4 regions of the Lelliottia amnigena genome follow, and region 1 is predicted to be linked to each of the others. Evidence: predicted binding sites of a transcription regulator. Region 1 holds the regulator's gene; each other region holds the start of a gene.
What was found. The regulator CRP, encoded in region 1, controls carbon source genes, mostly activating them, when cyclic AMP is high. The targets are predictions, from matches to a motif close to ATGTGANNNNNNTCACAT.

Region 1 (3,356 bases):
AAAGGTCGCCGATGTGAAACGGCAGCTACAAAATGGCGAGGTGTTGCTGGTGTGGTCTGAACTGCACGAAACCGTCAACATCATGCCGCGCAATCAGTTTCGCGGCTGATCGCTTCATCATTCCAGTCAGGGAGTTGCTATGTCCGCCAGACATCCGGTTATTGCCGTTACGGGGTCAAGTGGTGCGGGAACCACGACCACCAGCCTCGCGTTTCGTAAGATTTTCGCGCAGCTCAACTTGCGCGCCGCCGAGGTAGAAGGAGACAGTTTTCATCGCTATACCCGCCCCGAAATGGACATGGCGATCCGCAAGGCGCGCGATCTCGGCAAACACATCAGCTACTTCGGACCAGACGCCAACGACTTCAGTTTGCTGGAGCAAACCTTTGCCGAGTACGGCCATACCGGCACAGGGCAATCGCGTAAATATCTGCACACCTATGACGAAGCGGTGCCGTGGAACCAGGTGCCCGGCACGTTTACGCCGTGGCAGCCGCTCCCGGAACCGACCGATGTGCTGTTTTACGAAGGATTGCACGGCGGTGTGGTGACGCCGCAGCATGACGTGGCGCAGCACGTCGATCTGCTGGTTGGCGTGGTGCCTATCGTCAACCTGGAGTGGATCCAGAAGCTCACCCGCGACACCAGCGAGCGCGGCCATTCGCGTGAAGCGGTCATGGACTCGGTGGTGCGCTCAATGGAAGATTACATTAACTTCCTGACGCCGCAGTTTTCCCGCACGCACATTAACTTCCAGCGCGTCCCGACGGTGGATACCTCGAATCCCTTTGCGGCAAAAACGATTCCGTCTCTGGACGAAAGCTTTGTGGTGATCCACTTCCGTAATCTGGACGATATTGATTATCCGTGGCTGCTGGCGATGCTGCAGGGCTCGTTTATTTCGCACATTAATACGCTGGTGGTGCCGGGCGGGAAGATGGGACTGGCGATGGAGCTGATCATGATGCCGCTGGTGCAACGGCTGATGGAAGGCAAAAAGATCGAATGATCCTTTTCCCTCTCCTTGTGGGAGAGGGTCTGACTCTCGTCAACGCTTACGCGTCGATCACCTCGTAGGAGTGCGTGATTTTCACCGCTTTCTCCAGCATCAACGCCACCGAGCAGTACTTCTCCGCAGAAAGATCCACCGCACGGGAAACCGCGGCATCTTTCAACGCTTTGCCAGTCACAATGAAGTGCAGATTGATATGCGTAAACAGACGCGGCGCTTCTTCGCGACGCTCAGATGTCAGCTTCACTTCACAATCGGTGACGTCATGACGCCCTTTTTGCAGAATCGAGACGACGTCAATGGCGCTGCATCCGCCCGCCGCCATCAGCACCACTTCCATCGGGCTTGGCGCTTTATCGCCGGAGTTACCATCCATCAAAATCTGGTGTCCTGAAGCGGATTCGCCGAGGAACGTTAAACCTTCAACCCATTTCACACGCGCTTGCATTTTATTCACTCCGACGTTGCATTTTTCCGGACAGATTACCCGCGCGTTACAATTCTCGCAACGGAAGACGACCTGCGTCATGCTGAAGCGAGACACCAGGAGACACGCGGCAAAAGCTATGCTAAAACACTCTGGATGCTACAGTAATACATTGACGTTACACATGTATGCAGAGGACATCAAACATTACAGGCTGCAAACATTTATGACAGCCTAGTTCCCAGGTACGGGGAAGAATTCGATTGCAACCCCAGAGTCAGGATGCGATTTATGACTCTGGTGACAGCTTATAACAGAGGATAACAGCGCATGGTGCTTGGCAAACCGCAAACAGACCCGACTCTCGAATGGTTCTTGTCTCATTGCCATATTCATAAGTACCCATCGAAGAGCACGCTGATTCACCAGGGTGAAAAAGCGGAAACGTTGTATTACATCGTCAAAGGCTCGGTGGCAGTGCTTATCAAAGATGAAGAAGGAAAAGAGATGATCCTTTCTTATCTGAACCAGGGCGATTTCATCGGCGAACTGGGCCTGTTTGAAGAAGGCCAGGAACGTAGCGCCTGGGTACGTGCAAAATCAGCCTGTGAAGTGGCTGAGATCTCCTACAAAAAATTCCGTCAGTTGATTCAGGTTAACCCGGATATTCTGTTGCGCCTGTCTTCGCAGATGGCTCGCCGCCTGCAAATCACCTCCGAGAAAGTGGGTAACCTCGCCTTCCTGGATGTAACGGGTCGCATCGCGCAAACGCTGTTGAACCTGGCGAAACAGCCTGACGCTATGACCCACCCTGACGGCATGCAAATTAAAATTACCCGTCAGGAAATTGGTCAGATCGTGGGTTGCTCCCGTGAAACCGTTGGCCGTATCCTGAAAATGCTGGAAGATCAGAACCTGATCTCCGCTCACGGTAAAACCATCGTGGTTTACGGAACGCGTTAATTCCGGTCGAACGGCGTGCCATCGCAAGGTGTCACGCCGTTTTTGTCTCTGGCATCTATGTGGCGCAGGCTGATCTATCACCCGGAAGTTAACTACGCACTTCGGCAAACGCTGGTGTTATGTCTCCCCGTGGCCGTCGGTTTGATTCTGGGTCATCTGCAACACGGTCTGCTTTTTTCTCTCGTTCCTGCCTGCTGTAATATTGCCGGTCTCGATACCCCGCATAAACGCTTTTTCAAGCGCCTGATTATTGGCGGCTCGCTGTTTGCCGGATGCAGTCTCGCGGTACAGCTATTACTGGCGCGCGATATCCCCCTGCCGTTGATTTTGACCGTACTGGCACTCACGCTCGGCGTGACGGCGGAAATCAGTTCTCTGCATGCCCGCTTGCTTCCCGCCTCACTGATTGCATCGATCTTTACGCTCAGCCTCGCCGGGAATATGCCCGTCTGGGAACCGCTGCTGATCTACGCGTTTGGCACGCTGTGGTACGGATTATTCAACTGGTTCTGGTTCTGGATGTGGCGCGAGCAGCCGTTGCGCGAATCCTTAAGCCTGCTCTACGTTCAGCTCGCTGATTACTGCGAAGCAAAATACACCCTGCTGACGCAGCACACCGATCCGGAAAAGGCGCTGCCGCCGCTGCTGACGCGTCAGCAAAAAGTGGTCGATTTAATCAGCCAGTGTTATCAGCAGCTACACATGCTGGCGGCCAATAAAAATCATGAATACAAACGGCTACTGCGCACGTTTCAGGTAGGGCTGGATTTACAGGAACATATTTCCGTCAGCCTGCATCATCCACAGGAAGTGCAAAAGCTGGTGGAGCGCAGTCACGCCGAAGCGGTGATCCGCTGGAATGCCCAGACGGTCGCGGCGCGACTGCGCGTGCTGGCTGACGATATTCTCTATCACCGCTATCCCACACGCTTTACCATGGATAAACAGTTGGGC
Region 2 (3,356 bases), 420 kb from region 1:
CAGAAACATGGCACCGGGCTTGTCGGTAAGCTGTTTGCACCGATTATGCTGGCCTGGTTCCTGATCCTGGCGGCACTGGGTTTGCGCGGAATTATTGGCAATCCAGAAGTGCTGCAGGCTCTTAACCCGGCATGGGCGGTTCATTTCTTCCTGGAATACAAAACCGTTTCGTTTGTTGCCCTCGGCGCGGTCGTGCTTTCTATTACCGGCGTCGAAGCGCTGTACGCGGATATGGGTCACTTCGGGAAGCTGCCGATTCGCCTCGCGTGGTTTACCGTCGTGCTGCCGTCTCTGGTACTGAATTACTTCGGTCAGGGTGCGCTGCTGCTGAAAAACCCTGAGGCTATCAAGAACCCGTTCTTCCTGCTGGCACCCGAATGGGCGCTGGTGCCGATGTTGATTATCGCCACGCTGGCGACCGTTATCGCATCTCAGGCGGTGATCTCGGGGGTGTTCTCGTTGACGCGTCAGGCGGTTCGCCTGGGTTATCTGTCGCCGATGCGGATTATTCATACCTCGGAGATGGAATCCGGTCAGATCTACATTCCTTTCATTAACTGGCTGCTTTACGTTGCCGTGGTGATTGTGATTGTCAGCTTTGAACACTCCAGCAATCTGGCGGCGGCGTACGGTATTGCCGTCACAGGGACGATGGTGCTTACGTCGATTCTGTCGACCACCGTGGCGTATCGGAACTGGCACTGGAATAAGTTCCTTGTGGCGCTGATTCTGGTGGGGCTGCTGTGTATTGATTTGCCATTGTTCTCGGCAAACCTGGATAAAATCGTCTCGGGTGGCTGGCTGCCGTTGACGCTGGGTCTGGTGATGTTCATCGTGATGACAACGTGGAAAAGCGAGCGTTTCCGCCTGTTACGTCGCATGCATGAGCACGGTAACTCTCTTGAGGCGATGATCGCCTCGCTGGAGAAATCACCGCCGGTGCGCGTGCCAGGGACTGCGGTATATATGTCGCGTGCGCAGAAAGTGATTCCGTTTGCGCTGATGCATAACCTCAAGCACAACAAAGTGCTGCACGAACGCGTGATTTTGCTGACGCTGCGTACCGAAGATGCGCCGTACGTGCATAACGTTCGTCGCGTGCAGATAGAACAATTATCCCCGACGTTCTGGCGCGTAGTCGCAAGCTACGGCTGGCGTGAAACGCCGAATGTGGAAGAGGTCTTCCACCGCTGCGGTCTCGAAGGGTTGAGCTGTCGCATGATGGAGACCTCGTTCTTTATGTCGCACGAGTCGCTGATTGTCGGCAAACGGCCATGGTATCTGCGCCTGCGCGGCAAGCTGTATCTTATTCTGCAACGTAACGCCCTGCGTGCGCCGGATCAGTTTGAGATTCCGCCTAACCGCGTGATTGAATTAGGAACGCAGGTCGAGATTTAAATCGCCGCACGAATGCCGGGAAGCGTAACGCTCACCCGGCATTTTTCTTTGTATTTTTCCCTTCAGATTTTACTTAGCGAAACGTTTCGACGTTGATCACAATTCTGTTACGTCATGATGGTTTTCTGAACACTCTTACGGCTACACTTATTTCAGCGAAACGTTTCGCTAGTGGAGCAAGAAAATGAAGAAAGGCACGGTACTCAATTCTGAAATCTCATCGGTTATTTCCCGTCTTGGGCATACCGATACGCTGGTGGTTTGCGATGCAGGCTTACCGGTTCCGCACAGCACAACGCGTATTGATATGGCATTAACGCAGGGTGTTCCCTCGTTTATGCAGGTACTTGAAGTGGTGACGGCGGAGATGCAGGTTGAGACAGCCATTCTCGCGACGGAAATTAAACAACATAATCCGCAACTCCACGAAACGTTGCTCGGCCACATAGAGCAACTGCAACAACACCAGGGAAACACCATTGAAATTCGTTACACAACGCATGAACAGTTCAAACAACAAACCGCAGACAGTCAGGCGGTGATTCGCAGCGGGGAGTGTTCCCCGTATGCGAATATCATTCTCTGTGCTGGCGTCACGTTCTGAGGCCGTCATGGACGCATTATTACAACTCAAAGGGATCGATAAATCGTTCCCGGGCGTAAAAGCCCTCTCTGGCGCGGCGTTGAATGTTTACGCCGGTCGCGTGATGGCGCTGGTCGGTGAAAACGGCGCTGGCAAATCCACCATGATGAAAGTGCTGACCGGCATCTATCAACGCGATGCGGGTTCGCTGGTGTGGCTGGGGAAAGAAACCACCTTCACCGGACCGAAATCCTCTCAGGAAGCTGGGATCGGCATTATCCATCAGGAATTAAACCTGATCCCGCAGCTCACCATTGCAGAAAATATCTTCCTTGGCCGTGAATTCGTGGGCCGCTTTGGCAAAATCGACTGGAAGCAGATGTATGCTGAAGCCGACAAACTGCTGGCGAAACTGAATCTGCGCTTCAAGAGCGACCGTCTGGTGGGCGATCTTTCGATCGGCGACCAGCAGATGGTGGAAATCGCTAAAGTCCTGAGCTTCGAGTCAAAAGTCATCGTGATGGACGAACCGACCGATGCGCTCACTGATACCGAAACCGACTCCTTATTCCGCGTCATCCGCGAGCTCAAAGCGCAAGGACGAGGCATTGTTTATATCTCTCACCGCATGAAAGAGATTTTCGAGATTTGCGATGATGTCACCGTGTTCCGCGACGGACAGTTTATTGCCGAGCGCGAGGTGGCCTCTCTGACCGAAGATTCACTAATCGAAATGATGGTGGGACGCAAGCTGGAAGATCAGTATCCGCGACTGGATAAAGCGCCGGGTGAAATCCGCCTGAAGGTGGATAACCTGTGCGGTCCAGGCGTCGACAATGTCTCCTTTACGCTGCGCCAGGGGGAAATCCTGGGTGTGGCGGGTCTGATGGGCGCAGGCCGTACCGAATTGATGAAAGTGCTGTACGGTGCGCTGCCGCGTACCAGCGGTTACGTCACGCTTAACGGTCATGAAGTTGTCACCCGTTCTCCGCAGGATGGGCTGGCAAACGGCATCGTTTATATCTCTGAAGACCGTAAACGCGATGGACTGGTGCTGGGTATGTCGGTCAAAGAGAACATGTCTCTGACTGCGCTGCGCTATTTCAGTCGTAACGGCGGCGGCTTAAAGCATAAAGATGAACAGCAGGCGGTCAGTGATTTTATCCGCCTGTTCAATGTGAAAACGCCTTCGATGGAACAGGCTATCGGCCTGCTTTCCGGCGGTAATCAGCAGAAAGTGGCGATTGCGCGTGGTTTGATGACGCGGCCAAAAGTGCTGATCCTCGATGAGCCGACTCGCGGCGTGGACGTCGGCGCCAAGAAAGAGATTTATCAGCTGATCAACCAGTTTAAGGCTGACGGGCTGAGCATCATT
Region 3 (3,356 bases), 1.1 Mb from region 1:
ATTTCCTGAAATAACCCCAGCGCCTCATCGTATTCTTTGCGTAAATAACTCAGCCACTGTTTGATACGAGCAACGTGATATAGCCCGGTGTCGCCCTGCTTTTCGAGTCGAGTATATTTTTGCAACAGCGTCACCACATCAGGCCAGGCCATGCGCGGTTCGTTATATTTAATCACCCGGCTCAGATTTGGAATATTGAGGGCACCGCGACCGATCATCACCGAGTCACAGCCCGTTTCCTGTAGACAGGCTTGCGCACTTGCGTAATCCCATATTTCACCGTTGGCGATAACAGGAATATTCAGCCGTTGGCGAATGTCGCGAATCGCCTGCCAGTTAATGCGCTCCGCTTTGTAGCCGTCTTCTTTGGTACGCCCGTGTACGACCAGTTCGCTCGCGCCGGCCTGCTGAACAGCATCCGCAATCTCAAACTGGCGATCGCCACTGTCCCAGCCCAAACGCACTTTTACCGTGACGGGCAGATGAGACGGCACGGCTTCACGCATCGCTTTCGCGCCGCGATAAATCAGCTCAGGATCTTTGAGCAGCGTTGCGCCGCCCCCGCTCCCGTTAACCATTTTCGACGGACAACCGCAGTTGAGATCAACGCCATAAGAGCCCAGTTCCACGGCCCGCGCAGCGTTTTCCGCTAGCCACTCGGGGTATTGGCCCAGAAGCTGAATGCGAACCAGCGTGCCTGACGTCGTCCGACTCTGACGATGCAATTCCGGGCAGAGTCGATAAAACGACTTTGCAGGCAACAGCATATCCACCACACGCAAAAACTCGGTGACGCAGAGATCGTAATCATTTACCTCGGTCAGCAGCTCGCGCACCAGTGAGTCGAGCACACCTTCCATCGGCGCCAGTAATACACGCATTCTCAATACCTGTGAAAAAAGACGCGCTATGGTAGCCGCTCTCCTGGCGTGTGGAAAGGGCTGTTTAACGCGCGTCCCGAGGTGACATCACGTCAACACAAAACCGATGACCACCATGATGACAAGCGCCAGCGAAATGATCGCCGGTCCCGTCATAAACGCGTGCACGGTCAGTTGTTCTTCTTTCTTAATGGAAGCAAATCGCGCAAGGGCGCTTTTCTCATCTGAAGCAATGATTTCTTCGAACTGCTTTTCGTAGCCCTGCTCTTTGAGCGCAGACGCGGCGTCAATATCTGCAGCTGGCCGTGCGTGAACCGCACTGCCTTTTTTGAAAATGAAATATTCTGGCATGAGGATCTCCTGCCTGTGTGGGAGATTTATCATATCATTACCGCCGAAAAACGGCCCGGTACTACACTGTTTTATATCACCTTTACCTTTAATTCTGGGGAAATGCCCGACGTTCCAAATAGGAATGTCTGGTATGCTCAAATTTCATGATGTGATCCGTAGCACGTTTCCAGGTTTAATTGTATGATGAATGCGTTTCATCAAGGACTTTCACCATGATCAAATTTCTCAATGCTGTCTGGCAATATTTGCGCGCGTTTATCCTTATTTACGCTTGCCTCTATGCAGGCATTTTCGTCGCGTCTCTACTGCCTATCACCATTCCGGGCAGCATAATCGGCATGCTGATTATGTTTTTGCTACTGGCGCTACAAATTTTGCCGCCAAAGTGGGTCAACCCTGGATGCTTCGTGCTGATTCGTTATATGGCGCTGCTGTTCGTGCCGATCGGCGTGGGGGTGATGCAATATTACGATGTGCTGAAAGCCCAGTTTGGTCCGATTGTTGTCTCATGCGCCATCAGCACGCTGGTGGTGTTCCTTGTGGTGAGCTGGAGTTCGCATCTGGTGCATGGCGAACGTAAAGTGGTAGGGCAAAAAGGAAACCAAAAATGATGGCCAATATCTGGTGGTCACTGCCGTTAACGCTGGTGGTTTTCTTCGCTGCACGGAAACTGGCCGCCCGTTTTAAAATGCCGCTGCTCAACCCGCTGCTGGTGGCCATGGTGGTGATTATTCCCTTCCTGCTGATCGCCCATATACCTTACGAGCGCTACTTTGCGGGCAGCAAAATTTTGAACGATCTGTTGCAGCCTGCGGTCGTTGCCCTGGCGTTTCCACTCTACGAGCAGCTTCACCAGATCCGGGCTCGCTGGAAATCCATCATCACGATCTGCCTGATTGGCAGCGTCGTCGCGATGGTCACAGGGACCTCTGTTGCCCTGCTGATGGGCGCTTCGCCGCAAATCGCCGCCTCAATATTACCGAAATCCGTGACCACGCCGATTGCGATGGCCGTGGGTGGCAGCATTGGTGGCATTCCCGCGATTAGCGCGATGTGCGTGATTTTTGTTGGTATTTTGGGTGCCGTATTCGGTCACTCGCTGCTGAATGTGATGCGCATTCGAACCAAAGCGGCACGTGGGCTGGCAATGGGAACCGCGTCACATGCGCTCGGCACTGCGCGTTGCGCGGAACTGGATTATCAGGAAGGCGCGTTTAGCTCGTTGGCCCTGGTGATCTGTGGGATCATGACGTCGCTCATTGCGCCGTTCTTATTCCCAATTATTTTGGCGGTGGTGGGCTAAAATTTGCGATGCGTCGCGCAATTTTTATTTTGATTTCATAAGTTGCATACATAATGAGAACTGGATCACATATAAAGCGGTAATGGCTCCGTAAACTACCGATCCATTAACCTTTATGAGGCATTGCCATGCACCCACGTTTTCAATCTGCTTTCGCCCAGCTCGCCGAGAATTTGCAATCAGCCCTGGCTCCGGTTCTGGCGGATGAGCACTTCCCCGCCCTGCTGACGGCTGAGCAGGTCACGATGCTTAAACAGGCTACGGGACTCGACGAAGACGCGCTGGCTTTCGCACTGCTCCCGCTGGCCGCTGCCTGCGCAAGAGCCGACCTTTCCCACTTCAACGTTGGTGCCATCGCGCGCGGCGTGAGTGGCACATGGTATTTCGGCGGGAACATGGAGTTCCTGGGTGCGACGATGCAACAAACTGTCCACGCAGAGCAGAGCGCGATCAGTCACGCCTGGCTGCGCGGGGAACATGCCCTGAAAGCCATTACCGTCAACTACACCCCTTGCGGTCACTGTCGCCAGTTTATGAATGAACTGAACAGCGGTCTGGAACTGCGCATCAATCTGCCGGGTCGTGAGCCACATACGCTCGGAGATTACCTGCCGGATGCCTTTGGTCCGAAAGACCTCGACATCAAAACGCTGCTGATGGATGAGCAGAACCACGGCTATGCGTTAACGGGCGATGACCTGGCGCAGTCTGCCATTGCCGCCGCCAACAAAAGTCACGCGCCGTACAGCCAGTCACCGAGTGGTGTTGCGCTGGAGTGCCGTGATGGTCGTATTTTCTCTGGCAGTTATGCCGAGAAC
Region 4 (3,356 bases), 220 kb from region 1:
TTACGGCTTTGATGCTCGTACCGCCACAGGTTTGCGATGGTGCGCAGCGCCACCAGCAGCGTGGTTGGGCTGACCAGCATAATATTGTTTTTCAACGCTTCGGTAATAAGTTCTGGTTGTCTGTCCAATGCCAGCAAAAATGCCGGTTCGACCGGAATAAACATCAGCACATAATCCAGCGAGCGCAGCCCTGGCAACTGTTGATAATCTTTTCGCCCCAACAGGCGAATGTGATTTCGTACCGAGGCGATGTGCTCCTGGAGTGCGGATTCGCGGGTGAAATCATCTTCGGCATTGAAGTAGCGCTCATAGGCTACCAGCGTCATTTTGGCGTCAATCACCACGTCTTTGCCCTGCGGCAGGCGCACGATGACATCGGGCTGCATCCGCGATCGGGTGTCGGTTTCAATGCTGACCTGCGTTTCGTATTCATACCCCTCGCGCAGACCAGAGGCTTCCAGCACGCGGGTGAGCACTACTTCGCCCCAGTTCCCCTGCGTTTTATTGTCGCCCTTGAGCGCACGCGTCAGGTTGACCGCCTCTTGCGCCATCTGCGCATTCAGCTGCTGGAGATTACGAATTTCATGCGCCAGCGTGTGGCGTTCACGTGACTCCTGGCCAAAGCTGTCCTGCACCTGACGACGAAAACCATCCAGTTGTTCACGAAGGGGGGTCAGCAAACCGTTCAGGCTCTGACGATTCTGCTCATCAACGCGGCGGTTGCTCTGCTCAAAGATACGGTTAGCCAGATTTTCAAACTGCTCGCTCAGGCGCTGCTCGCTGTTGATCATCTGACGGATTTTGTCTTCGGCATGCAGCTGGGTGGATTCCAGACGGGTCGTGACTTCGCGCAGATCGGCTTCTAAAGAGGTATTGATATCACGCAGATTACGCAGCTCGTTGTTGAGCAATTCGCACTCTTCGCGCCAGTGTGCGCTCTGCGTAAGCTGTTGTTTTGCAGCACTGAGCTCAGCCACCATCTCTTCACGATCGGCCAGCTGATCGGCTTTATGTTGCGCATGCTGGTAGCTGGACATCAGCCAGCCCACACCCGCGCCCACCAGCGCAATGACTGCATAAATTAGGACTGAGATATCCACAACACCCCCTGCATCAAACCATTACCCGCACAAAATAGAATTGTGCTGTATAAACGTCCAGTTTGAAAGGGGTTTCCTGCGAGGCGCTACGCAAAAAGAAAAGGCCGAACGCGTCGGCCTTTTATCTGAAAGGGGAAACTAGATCAGGCGGCGAGCCGCTTCAACCACGATTTTCACCGCGTGGCTTTCGGTTTTCTTCATGGTTTCTGCGTTTGGAATTTCTTGCTGGGTGCGGTTAACGATGACGCCCGCCACCATACCGGCACGCAGACCCTGGCTTGCGCACATGGTTAGCAGCGTTGCAGATTCCATTTCATAGTTCATTACGCCCATGGACTGCCACTCTTCCATCGAACCTTTAAAGCGGTTCACCACGCGACCGGAGAAGGTGTCATAACGCTCCTGGCCTGGGTAGAAGGTGTCAGAAGAGGCAGTCACGCCGATGTGAGTCGTTGCGCCCACGGATTTCGCAGCTTCAACCAGCGCAGTGGTACATTCAAAATCTGCCACAGCCGGATATTCCATTGGCGCAAAGTGCAGGCTTGCACCGTCAAGACGCACAGATGCAGTGGTCACCAGCACGTCGCCGACGTTGATATGCGGCTGAATAGCGCCAGTTGTCCCGATACGCAGGAAAGTACGAATGCCCAGCTGTGCCAGCTCTTCAACAGCGATAGAGGTAGACGGACCACCGATACCGGTCGAACACACGATAACGGCTTTGCCATCCAGCTCTGCACGCCAGGTGGTGAATTCGCGATGCGCAGCCAGCTTAACCGGCTTATCCATCAGCGCGGCGATCTTTTCCACACGCTCAGGATCGCCAGGGACGATAGCCAGCGTAGCCCCTTGTAAATCGTTTTTAGTGAGGCCGAGATGAAAAACATCAGACTTAGACATAGGTGACTCCTCTGTGGGTCGGGTTGTCAGAAGAAGTAAAACGGTACTTTACAGAAGCCCCGGGCACATTTTCGTGACAGACCTCACCACGAATGAAAATGATTGCAGTTAATTACCATAAAATAGTGACACTCATCACACTAACAAGTTATATCGTTTACTACTGCACAAAAGATAGCCCGTTTCGGGCACTGTGAATTGTTAACTTGAGGTCTATATTTATTTGCACCAACGGGTACGGAGAATACCATGACTCAAAAAACGAATTTTGCACCTGCCGCCGCCCCTCTCGCGTCAACCATCGTTTCAACGTCTGAAGACGCTATCACGGCAGGCGAAACCTCGATCCCTTCCCAGGGTGAAAACATGCCCGCTTATCACGCGCGTCCAAAGGGCGTGGACGGGCCTTTGCCGATCGTCATTGTGGTTCAGGAGATTTTTGGCGTTCACGAACATATTCGGGACGTCTGCCGCCGCCTGGCGCTGGAGGGGTATCTGGCCGTCGCGCCGGAGCTGTACTTCCGCCAGGGCGACCCCAATGAATACAGCGATATCCCCACGCTGTTCAGCAATCTGGTTAGCAAAGTACCCGATGCGCAGGTGCTGGCCGATCTCGATCATGTCGCCAGTTGGGCGGCGCGTAACGGCGGCGATGCGCATCGGCTAATGGTCACGGGCTTCTGCTGGGGCGGACGCATCACCTGGCTTTATGCCGCACACAATCCGCAACTGAAAGCCGCCGTGGCCTGGTATGGCAAGCTGGTTGGCGAGAAAACGCTGAATTCACCTAAGCATCCGGTGGATATCGCGGTCGATCTCAATGCGCCCGTTCTTGGGCTTTACGGTGGCGAAGATACGGGCATTTCGCTGGAGAGCGTCGAGACGATGCGGCAGGCGCTGCGTGCCGCGAATGCCAAAGCAGAAATCGTGGTTTATCCGGAGGCGGGCCATGCGTTTAACGCCGATTATCGCCCAAGCTATCACGAAGAATCGGCCAAAGACGGCTGGCAGCGAATGCTGGCGTGGTTCCGGCAGTATGGCGCGAAAAAGGGTTAAGCCGCTCACAATTTAACGTACGAAGCACAACGGTTGATTGACTTTGAAACAGCTTTTGACCGATATAAAAAGCACAGGCGTGTAACTACGATCCGTAGGCAAGACCTGAAGCCCATTTCTCCTCCCCGGGGGAAATGGGCTTCAGGTCTTTTTTTTTGCTCTGGAGACAGGGGCCAGACATGAATCATTTGCAGACAGCACTGGACGTCATCGCCCATGTGGGTGGCGCTGAGAATATCGAACATATCGAGCATTGCTCTACCCGCTTGCGGTTGAGCCTGTACGACAACGGTAAAGTGA

Region 2: a site for CRP is predicted at 1,483-1,500, ahead of rbsD (D-ribose pyranase). Genes of this name have one in related genera too.
Region 3: a site for CRP is predicted at 1,382-1,399, ahead of I6L74_RS01340 (CidA/LrgA family protein). Genes of this name have one in related genera too.
Region 4: a site for CRP is predicted at 2,124-2,141, ahead of udp (uridine phosphorylase). Genes of this name have one in related genera too.

Annotation. Positions count from the first base shown of each region.
Region 1 is NZ_CP077236.1:1,376,501-1,379,856, forward strand. Features, by position in the region: gene I6L74_RS06590 (YheU family protein) at 1-109, shown strand, start outside; gene I6L74_RS06595 (phosphoribulokinase) at 140-1,009, shown strand; gene I6L74_RS06600 (OsmC family protein) at 1,056-1,460, opposite strand; gene crp (cAMP-activated global transcriptional regulator CRP) at 1,770-2,402, shown strand; gene I6L74_RS06610 (YccS/YhfK family putative transporter) at 2,460-3,356, shown strand, end outside.
Region 2 is NZ_CP077236.1:1,800,018-1,803,373, reverse strand. Features, by position in the region: gene kup (low affinity potassium transporter Kup) at 1-1,398, shown strand, start outside; gene rbsD (D-ribose pyranase) at 1,583-2,002, shown strand; gene rbsA (ribose ABC transporter ATP-binding protein RbsA) at 2,010-3,356, shown strand, end outside.
Region 3 is NZ_CP077236.1:272,986-276,341, forward strand. Features, by position in the region: gene dusC (tRNA dihydrouridine(16) synthase DusC) at 1-881, opposite strand, end outside; gene I6L74_RS01335 (hypothetical protein) at 969-1,232, opposite strand; gene I6L74_RS01340 (CidA/LrgA family protein) at 1,448-1,846, shown strand; gene I6L74_RS01345 (CidB/LrgB family autolysis modulator) at 1,843-2,538, shown strand; gene cdd (cytidine deaminase) at 2,667-3,356, shown strand, end outside.
Region 4 is NZ_CP077236.1:1,597,753-1,601,108, forward strand. Features, by position in the region: gene rmuC (DNA recombination protein RmuC) at 1-1,100, opposite strand, end outside; gene udp (uridine phosphorylase) at 1,239-2,000, opposite strand; gene I6L74_RS07525 (dienelactone hydrolase family protein) at 2,250-3,056, shown strand; gene I6L74_RS07530 (beta-glucoside-specific PTS transporter subunit IIABC) at 3,236-3,356, shown strand, end outside.